DNA from 3 places in the Streptomyces sp. NBC_00057 genome. Region 2 is predicted to be linked to each of the others. Evidence: riboswitches for the same ligand, from Rfam matches in the RefSeq annotation. Region 2 holds a riboswitch; each other region holds the start of a gene.
What was found. Region 2 has a riboswitch for cyclic di-AMP ahead of OG953_RS04570 (transglycosylase SLT domain-containing protein). Riboswitches for the same ligand answer to the same signal wherever they lie in the genome.

Region 1 (3,268 bases), 6.8 Mb from region 2:
CGGTCGACGACACCGCGGCCACCGATCTGATCGCCCAGTTCATGTATCTGGAACACGACGCCCCGGACCGGCCCATCTCGCTCTACATCAACTCCCCCGGCGGCTCGTTCGGAGCCATGTCCGCGATCTACGACACGATGCAGTACCTCGCCTGCGAGGTGGAGACCTACTGCCTCGGCCAGGCCGGTTCCTGCGCGTCCGCACTGCTCGCCGCGGGCGCTCCCGGCCGGCGGCACGCATTGCCCGGCGCCAGAGTCGTCGTGCAGCAGCCCGAGCTCACCGAGCCGGTTCAGGGCCAGCCGTCCGATCTGCAGATCGAGGCACAGGAATTGGAGCGGGTCCGCGAAATGATCACCACACTGTTGGCCCGTCACACGGGCCGCAGCACAGGGCAGATCGCCACCGACATCGAGCGCGACCTCATCCTCGACGCGGCGGGCGCCAAGGCGTACGGTCTGGTGGACCACATCACGGAGAACCGGAAGTCGTCACTCCCGCCGCACAGCGCGAGGTGAACACCCTGTGCATCCACCGGAGTTGCCGCCGCTCCCCGCACTGACGTGCGCCGAGGGGGAGTTCATCGACTGCTATCTCGAAGTCCTGGACCAACTGGGCCGGATCAACCCGGCCCGCGGCAGCGACACCTACGCCGCACTGCGCGCCGCACAGGCACTGGCCTCACGGGCGGGTGCGCTGCGGGACGCCCTCGCATTGATGCATGAGCGCGGCGAGGCGCAGATCCACGCCGCCACCTTGGCGCGGGCGCTGCGCGTGCTGGACGGGGAACGGCGGGCGGGACGCGTCACCGTACCCCCCGCTCAGGCGAGTTGATCAGCCAACTTCGCCTCCGGCCGCGGCCGGGTCCGGCCAACTCCCCCTGCCTTCACCTCCGACGGGGTTTGCTCAGCTCACTCCGACCCCGACCCCGACCCCGACCCCGACGGACTTCGCTCAACTCCCCTGCACGACACGCCCGGCAGGCAAATCGAAATTCCTAGCTCGTTCGGCGTAGGGATTCCCCCTCGCGAGCGACATCTCAACTTGCGTTTTTTTGCGAGGGCAGCGAGCGGAATCCGTCATTCCGTCCCTGGTACGAGACCGGTCCGAGTGACCGGCGCGGTCTTCGAAATCATCAGCCCCACTCGAACGGATCATCCGCGAGGAGACTCACATATCGTCGTTTCCTTTCGGAAATCCGGCAGTCGGTGCGTCAAGATCCCTGGGACGACAAGCCCCCGCCACCGCGGCGGGGCGGTCCGGGCGGACGCCGAGTCCTGCCGCCGTCCGGATGCCTGGTCGACAGAAGTGGATCGGCAGGAGTGGAGGACCCGAGCACAACGGGTCGACCGGAACATCGGTCGACCCTCGGGGTGAAGCCGCCGAGCGCGGCCGGGCAACTTCGCCAGCCCGAACCCGACAGGTCACCCTTCACAGGCGGCTGACGAAGGGTTGCGCATGACTGCGCAGGTTCATGTCCCGTCTCTGCTCGCCCGGGCCGGCACGGCCTCGGTTCTGACACTGGCCGCCGTCGGCGGCACCATGCTTGCCCCGGGCGCCACGCCGCAAGCCCGGGCAGCGACCCTCTCGATGAAGGCACTCAACATCGCCGCGTCGAAGAAGGGATCGCCGTACGGGTGGGGGGCCACCGGCCCCAACCGCTTCGACTGCTCGGGTCTGACGGTCTATTCGTTCAAGAAGGCGGGCAAGAAGCTCCCGCGCACGGCCCAGCAGCAGTACAACAAGACCCGCCATATCTCGGCCTCGCACAGGCAACGCGGCGACCTGGTCTTCTTCCATTACGGCCGCAGCATCTACCACGTGGGGATCTACGCCGGTAAGGGCAGGATCTGGCACTCGCCGAGGACCGGCGCAGTGGTCCGGCTGGAGAAGATCTGGACGAAGGGCGTCTATTACGGGCGGGTCCGCTGATGCCTGTCCGGCGGATCAGGCCCGCGCCCCCGGCCGTGATCCGCCGGACAGGCCCTGGTCCCCGCCGCCGACCCGCTCGTTACTCAGTGCAGCAAGGGGCCGGACACCAGCACCAGCCCCAGACCGGTGAGCGCCGCGCCGCTGCCGCCCTCGATGGCGCGGGCGGTACGCGGCCGACGCAGCCATCGGCCCAGCCGGTCCACCAGGAGGGCGACCGCGGTGAACCAGATCAGCGCAAGCAGCACCACGATCATTGCGAGCAGCAAGGTTCTCGGGAGCGGCGGCTGCCCGTCGGGAACGAACTGCGGCAGCAGGCTCAGGAAGAGCACCGGCGCCTTGGGATTCAGGGCGTTGGTGAGGAAGCCCTGGCGCAGCGCGCCTACGGTTCCCTGGCCCGCTGGTTCGCCCTCGGCTTCCCCCGCCCTGCCCGTGGTGCGGCGCCGTGCCGCGTACAGGGCGCTGATGCCGAGGTAGAGGACGTAGGCCCCGCCGAGCAGCTGAACGGTGCGGAACAGGACGGGCATCGTCACCAGCACAGCGGCAAGCCCGGCGACGGCCAGCGCGGTGTGCACGAGGAGTCCACCGGCAACACCCAGCGCGGTCGCCACCCCCGTTGACCGGGAGGCGAGCGCGTTGCGTACGACGACGGTGAAGTCCACGCCCGGCAGCGCGACCATGCCGGCGGCGACCCCGATGAAGGCGATCAATTGTGCGTCCATGGATCCACCCTGGCCCGGCAGAGCCTTTAGCGTGTACTTGCAATCTTCTGGGTCTGCCAAAAGGAACGCTTAATGTACGACCCGACACGGCTCGCGGCGCTGGTGGCAGTAACGGAGGCCGGATCGATCACCCGGGCCGCCGCCCGACTCGGCTACACCGCGCCCGCGCTCTCCCAGCAGATCGCCAAGTTGGAGCGGGAGGCGGGCGCCGCACTGCTGGTGCGCCACCACCGAGGGGCCCGCCTCACGGCCGCCGGTGAGCTGCTGGTCGGACGCGCACGTCGGATCCTCGACGAGATGGACCTGGCCCGCCACGAACTGGCCCGTCTCTCCGGACTCTCCGGCGGACGCCTCCGGGTCGGCACGTTCACCACTGCGGGCATCCATCTGTTGCCGCCGGTGTTGAGCGCCTTCCGTCGCGCCCACCCGGATGTGGAGCTGGCGGTCACCGAGTACGAGCCGCCGGACGGGGTCGCGGCGGTGGCCGCGGGCGAGGTCGATCTCGCGCTGACCCATGTGTACGAGCCGGCTGCCGCAGCGGCCTGGCCCTCCGGGGTATTCGCCGAACCGCTGCTGGTCGAGGAACTGGTCCTGATCACGGCGGTCGGGCAGATGCTGTC
Region 2 (3,268 bases):
GCGCAGCAGTGTCGTCTTGCCGGAGCCGTTGCGCCCGACGAGCGCGATCCGTTCGGGACCGTGCACATGGAGGTTGCCCTCATGCAGCCTGCCGAACCGGGGACGCAGTTCGTGCAGGGTCAGCACGGTGCGGCCGGTGGGAACGGCGGTGTGGGGAAGGCTCACCCGGATCTCGGCATCGTCACGGACGGCGTCCGCGGCCTCCTCGCGGCGCTCGCGCGCCTCACTCAGCCGGTCCTCCTGGAGGCCGCGAAGCTTGCCCGCCGACTCCTGCGCGGACCGCTTCCGCGCGCCGGCGAGGATCTTCGGGAGCCGCCGCTCGGCCTCGATCTTCCTGCCATGCCGCTGACGGCGCGCCAACTTCACATGGGTCTCCTCCAGCTCGCGCTTCTGTCGGCGTACGTCGGCCTCGGCGGCCCGCAACGTCCGTCCGGCTGCTTCCTGTTCGGTGGCCAGGGCTTCTTCGTAGGCGGACCAGCCGCCTCCGTACCAGTTCACGGATCCGGAGCGCAGTTCGGCGATGCGGTCCACGCGCTCCAGCAGTTCGAGGTCGTGGCTCACCACGACCAGGACACCGGAGCGCCAGGAGTCGACGGCTTCGTAGAGCCTGCGGCGAGCGAACACATCGAGGTTGTTGGTCGGTTCGTCCAGCAGGAGAACGTCGGGATGCTCCAGCAGCAGTGCGGCCAGGCGCAGCAGGACGGTCTCCCCGCCGGACATCTGGCCCACGGTGCGGTCCAGTTCGACATCGCCCAGTCCGAGTGACCCCAGTGTCGCGAGGGCTCGTTCCTCGACGTCCCAGTCGTCGCCGATCGTCTCGAAGTGTTTCTCGTCCACATCCCCGGCTTCGATGGCGCGCAGCGCATTGCGCCGCCCGGCGATGCCCAGGGCCTCGTCCACCCGCAGCGTCGTGTCGAGGGTGATGTTCTGAGGGAGATGGGCGAGGCTGCCACCGACGGTCACCGAGCCCTGGGAGGGGCGCAGTTGGCCGGCCAGTAGTCGCAGAAGTGTCGACTTGCCCGCGCCGTTGGCCCCGACGAGACCGGTGCGGCCGCGGCCGATGCTGAGGGAGAGCCCGTCGAAGACGGATGTGCCGTCCGGCCACTGGAAGGACAGGGCGGAGCAGGTCAGAGAGGCGCTGGGGGCGGTGGGTGTCGCCATGGTGATCCTCGCAGTCGCAAGCGCGGTGAATGGGGGGCTTCGTATGCGAGCACCACGCAGCGACCGAACCGAGAGGGAGGTGCGGCGGTCCGAAAGATCGAGGGACGGCTCATGCACCGAGGTCGCATCCACGCGGGGTCACGGGCAGGACTGAACACTGCTACTGCGTGACAGGCGTACGGCTGAAGCCGTACGGCGCGATGATCGCGAACCTCAGATGCGCAACGTCCACCTCTATCGGAGACAACAGAGCCGTTGGGAACGATAGCGACCCGGAGGGCGAAAGGCAAAGCCTCGATGTCGTGTGGGGGACTGCGACGAGCGGCCCGCGGGCCGCTCGGCCGGGAGGCCGGAGGTCATGGAGCCCTGTCGGGTGCGATCGGCCCGAGAGGCATCCGGATCGCCATGCAAATATCCCGGTGTGGGTGATTTGCATGTAAGTGATCCCTTAGTCAACAAAGAGGCATTTGGTAAGAGTTGCGACCTTTGGAGGCTGACCGAATTGCCCCTTTTGAGAACTCCGTGGCGTGAGTCACGTTCAGAGTTCAACACGCTGTGGCGCGCTGCCCGGTTCCCTTCTGTGCGAGGAAATTTGGCTTCGCGGTGTGAGGCGGATTACTGTCAATTCCCCGATTCGATCTTGCAAATGAATTGTGATCCAAAAATATGGGCTTGTTCCTTTCGCTGTTTCTCGCCTACGGTCACCGTCAATCCGGATGGAACGCCGAATCCTGCCGCCGTCCGGCAATCCGACCACTCATGTACGGCAGGAGCGGGGGACCCAGGTAAGCCGCCGATCCGGTATCCGGAACGGCTCGGGGTGAAGCCCGCATTCGCGTGCGGCCAGACATCTCCAGTCTGAACCCGACAGCTCACCTCGTAGGCGACGGAGAGGAATTCGCTATGTCCGCAACGGGTAACCACCTTCGTCGTAAGTCCACTTCGCTGACCCGCGGTCTCATCGTCGCGACCACGAGCGGAGCCGCTCTCGTGCTTCCGCTGGTCGGTGCCGGCTTCGCCTCGGCCGCCCCGGCGCAGTCCGTCACCGCCGAAAAGGCTGCGGCGTCGACCGTCGCCGCCGACAAAGAAAAGACCGCCCAGGAGGCCGCGCCCACCATCTATTCCGTGATCGCGGGCGATACCCTTTCCAAGATCGCGCGGGGGCATTCGCTCAGCGGTGGCTGGCAGAAGCTGTACGAGGACAATCGAGAGATCGTCGGCGACAACCCCGCAGAGATTCGCGCGGGCATGAAGCTGACGATCGGCGCCCAGGCCGAGTCCAAGACTTCTGCCACTGCCACTGCCACTGCCGCACCGGCCGCGACGTACACGAACGATCTGGACGGCTGGATCAAGGAGTCGCTGGCCGTCATGGCCAAGCACAGCATCCCCGGCAGCTACGACGGAATCCACCGCAACGTCCTGCGCGAGTCCTCCGGCAACCCCCTGGCCATCAACAATTGGGACTCGAACGCCGTCAAGGGCACGCCGTCCAAGGGCCTCCTTCAGATCATCGACCCGACGTTCCGTGCCTACCACGTGCCCGGTACGTCGATGGACAGCTACGACCCGGTCGCCAACATCACCGCAGCGTGCAACTACGCCGCCGACAAGTACGGCTCCATCGACAACGTGTTCGGGGCCTACTGACGCACAGCAGCGCCGATGGCGGTTCATTACCGACGGGTGACGAGGGGTCGAACAGGCCCCTCGGAAGGGACCGCACCCGCCGGTCAGGGAACGCCTTTCGGCCGTTCACCCGCGTGGACAGCATGTGCGGAGGCGACCCTAGACGCCGCACCGGCGGGAACCGGGAACGGTCACGTGGCCGGCGAGCCAGGAGAGCAGGGGTTCCAACTCCTTTGCCGCTCGGAGCACGGCGTCGACCAATGCCGGCGTGTGCTGTGCACAGTCCCCGCCGAGGGGACGGGCAGCGGAGACCGAGCGGTACCGGAGCAGGTCGGCACGGGGGTGACCGGCGTCATGGCCGCGTGGCATGCGCTTCATGGTGTCCCCGCTGATCTCGTACCCCTGCGCCCCCAGCGCCTCGATGGCGCGCACCAGCTCGGGACCACTGCCCTGTGCGGCAACGGCCGTACGGAACAAC
Region 3 (3,268 bases), 2.8 Mb from region 2:
CGGGTCACCAACAGGGGGAGCGGCCCGCCGCCGGATCTCTCGGCGGGGTGACCGGTTCGCCGTCCGGGTGCGGAGCGGCGGTGAAGCGGGTCACCTGGGTAGGGACGCTAAACCCGGGGCAGGGGGAAGAGTCGTAATGACGCCTATTGCCCGAATTTGGCGCGGCGCTGTCGCCAAGTGATCGGAAAATTACATCAAAGTCAGGCAATTGGTGCAGACGTGAGTGAATCGGTAGGAAGCCGTACCCGCCTGTGGAGTGGTGATATGGCCGGGGCTAGGCTGCGGACCCATGGACGTACTCATACATGTCTTCGTCGCCCTGCACATCATCGGCATCGCCTCCCTGCTGGGCGGTTTCCTGACCCAGATGAAGGCGATGGGCGCGGGCGCGGCCCGGTTCGTCCCGGCGATGCTGCACGGCGCACTGACGATGCTGGTCACCGGTGTCGCGCTGGTCGGGCTCAATGAGGCCGACGGCCACCACGTGAACAACATCAAGATCGGGGTCAAGCTGCTGCTCCTGGTCGTGATCCTCGCGCTCGTCTACGTCAAGCGGGACGAGGAGAAGGTCGACAAGGGCGCCTTCGCGGCGGTGGGTGGGCTGACGCTCGCCAACATCTTCATCGCCACGCTCTGGACCTGAGCCGGCCCGCGCCGCCCACGCTGCCGGACGGGCGTGGAATTCGAGCCCGTCCGGCAGCTGAAGGCGCAAGGGCGTGAGCCGCTACGACGGCCGCACGCTGCCGTAGATCGGCATGTAGTAGATCGACTCCTCGCGCACATTCGCCCCCGGCTTCGGCGCGTGGATCATCATTCCGTCGCCCTTGTAGATGCCGACGTGGCTGATGTCGTCGTAGAAGAAGACGAGGTCGCCCGGCTGCAGATCGGCCGTCGCGATCCGGGTGCCCGTCTCCACCTGGTCCCAGGTGGTGCGCGGGAGGTCGACACCCGCGGCCTTCCAGGCGGCCTGGGTGAGCCCGGAGCAGTCGTACGAGGACGGGCCCGTCGCGCCCCATACGTACGGCTTGCCGATCTGGGCCGCGGCGAAGGCGAGAGCCTTCTCCGCCTTGGTGGTGGCGCCGCTGTCCGAGCCGGTTCCGGTGCCCGTGCCCGTACCGCTGCCGGATTCCGCTTTCTTCGCGGCTTCCGCGGCCTTGCGGTCCGCCTCCGCCTCGGCGGCGGCCTGCTGCCGCGCCAGTTCCTCCGCCTTGCGCTTGGCCTCCGCCTCCTTCTTGCGCTCCAGTGCCGCGAGCCGCGCCTTCTCCTCGGCGGTCAGCTTCGACAGCATCGCGCGCGCCTCGCCCAGCTTCTTCTGGACGTTCTGCTTGCTGGTGCGCAGCGTGGTCTGTGTCGAGGTCAGCGTCTCCAGGCTCTGCACCGCTTCGGCACGCTTCTTCGACGCCTTGGCCTGCTGCGTACGGAAGTCCGTGACTGCCTTCTGCTGCTGACCGGTCATCCGGTTCATCAGCTGGTTCTGGTCGAAGTACGACTGCGGGTCGTCGGCCAGGAAGAAGGTGGTGCTCGGCGCGATGGAGCCGGTGCGGTACTGCGCGGCCGCGTAGGCGCCGAGCGTCCTGCGGGCGTCGTTGAGCTTGTCGGTGCGCTTGGCCACGTCCTCCAGCAGGGCGTTGACCTTGGCGCGCTGGGTGGCGGAGGCTTCCTTCGCCCGGTTGTACTGCTGGGTCGCGGTGCCCGCCTGCCGGTAGAGGTCGTCGACCTTCTTCTGTACGTCCTCGATGCTGGGCTTCGGGGCGGGGGCGGCCGTGGCGCTCTGTGTGGAGAGCAGCGTCACGGACGCCAGTGCCGCCGTGGTGAGCCCTACGGCCGGTGTGGTGGTGCGCACCCGGGTGCGCGGTTTGCGATGCGACGCCAAGGCCGGCATCTCCTTCCGTGGACCGCCTACCGGGTTAGCTGTCGGGTTCGGGCGGAACGGAAGGCTGCCCTACGGTCCGAGTGGGGGATAAGGACCGATTCACCCCGGTGCTGCGTGTGGGTCCCCGGTTCCGAACTCCCGCGAGGGCAGGCCGGATTCGGCGCGGGCGCCCGCTCGGCGTGGTTCGCCTCAGGGGGTACGGGCCGCCCGGTCGAGCACGCTAGCCAACCCGTGGTGCTGCTGTGAAGGTCGATGTTCGATATGCCCGATACGTTTTCGTGACCTCGATGAAGTGGGGCGGCCAGGGCCGACGAGGGCCCGAATTCCCTTACACGGAGTGGGTGGCCGCTGCCTTTGTGTGCCCGACCGTCGGGTGTGGTTCGCCATGCGGCCGTCGTGTGTCGTTGCGGCGGCCTAGACTCGACAAGCGATGAGCAGCCTCTTTGACGACAGCTTCCTGGCCGGCCTCCAGCACTCGGAGGAAGAGCCCCCGCCGCCCCCCGAGGACTCCGCACCCGAAGCGGTGCCGGAGGACCTCTTCGCGGGCGTATTCGACGGGCACCCGCCGCCCAGGGATGCGTACTACCGCGACGGCGCGCCCCGCCCCGTCATCGACTCCGCGGCGCTCCTCGACGGGCTGAACACCGAGCAGCGCGCCGCCGTGGTCCACGCGGGCTCCCCGCTGCTCATCGTCGCCGGGGCGGGCTCCGGAAAGACCCGGGTGCTGACCCACCGGATCGCCCACCTCCTCGCCGAGCGCGGGGTGCACCCCGGCCAGATCCTGGCGATCACCTTCACCAACAAGGCCGCGGGCGAGATGAAGGAGCGCGTCGAGCAACTCGTCGGACCGCGCGCCAACGCCATGTGGGTCATGACCTTCCACAGCGCGTGCGTACGCATCCTGCGCCGCGAGTCGAAGAAGCTCGGCTTCACCTCGTCGTTCTCGATCTACGACGCCGCCGACTCCAAGCGCCTGATGGCCCTGGTCTGCCGCGATCTCGACCTCGACCCGAAGCGCTTCCCGCCGAAGGCGTTCACGGCCAAGGTCTCCAACCTGAAGAACGAGCTGATCGACGAGGAGACCTTCGCCGGCCAGGCCGCGGACGGCTTCGAGAAGACCCTCGCCCAGGCCTACGCGATGTACCAGTCCCGGCTGCGCGAGGCCAACGCGCTGGACTTCGACGACATCATCATGACGACGGTCCATCTGCTCCAGGCCTTCCCCGACGTCGCCGAGCACTACCGCCGCCGCTTCCGGCACGTCCTGGTCGACGAGTACCAGGACACCAACCACGCCCAGTACACCCTCGTGCGCGAACTGGTCGGCCCGGCCGGCGAGGGCGACGCCCCCGCCGAGCTGTGCGTCGTCGGTGACGCGGACCAGTCGATCTACGC

Region 1: it holds a riboswitch for cyclic di-AMP, as region 2 does, so the genes downstream of both, OG953_RS36520 (C40 family peptidase) here and OG953_RS04570 (transglycosylase SLT domain-containing protein) in region 2, are expected to answer to the same signal.
Region 3: it holds a riboswitch for cyclic di-AMP, as region 2 does, so the genes downstream of both, OG953_RS17135 (NlpC/P60 family protein) here and OG953_RS04570 (transglycosylase SLT domain-containing protein) in region 2, are expected to answer to the same signal.

Annotation. Positions count from the first base shown of each region.
Region 1 covers NZ_CP108256.1:7,729,034-7,732,301, reverse strand. Annotated here, with positions in the region: gene OG953_RS36530 (ATP-dependent Clp protease proteolytic subunit) at 1-515, shown strand, start outside; gene OG953_RS36525 (hypothetical protein) at 523-831, shown strand; cyclic di-AMP (ydaO/yuaA leader) riboswitch at 1,280-1,452, shown strand; gene OG953_RS36520 (C40 family peptidase) at 1,456-1,929, shown strand; gene OG953_RS36515 (LysE family translocator) at 2,013-2,648, opposite strand; gene OG953_RS36510 (LysR family transcriptional regulator) at 2,721-3,268, shown strand, end outside.
Region 2 covers NZ_CP108256.1:924,354-927,621, reverse strand. Annotated here, with positions in the region: partial or broken gene OG953_RS04580 (ATP-binding cassette domain-containing protein) at 1-66, opposite strand, end outside; partial or broken gene OG953_RS04575 (ATP-binding cassette domain-containing protein) at 547-1,161, opposite strand; cyclic di-AMP (ydaO/yuaA leader) riboswitch at 1,874-2,060, shown strand; gene OG953_RS04570 (transglycosylase SLT domain-containing protein) at 2,065-2,811, shown strand; gene OG953_RS04565 (DUF2461 family protein) at 2,950-3,268, opposite strand, start outside.
Region 3 covers NZ_CP108256.1:3,708,553-3,711,820, reverse strand. Annotated here, with positions in the region: gene OG953_RS17140 (hypothetical protein) at 290-643, shown strand; gene OG953_RS17135 (NlpC/P60 family protein) at 725-1,882, opposite strand; cyclic di-AMP (ydaO/yuaA leader) riboswitch at 1,881-2,046, opposite strand; gene pcrA (DNA helicase PcrA) at 2,304-3,268, shown strand, end outside.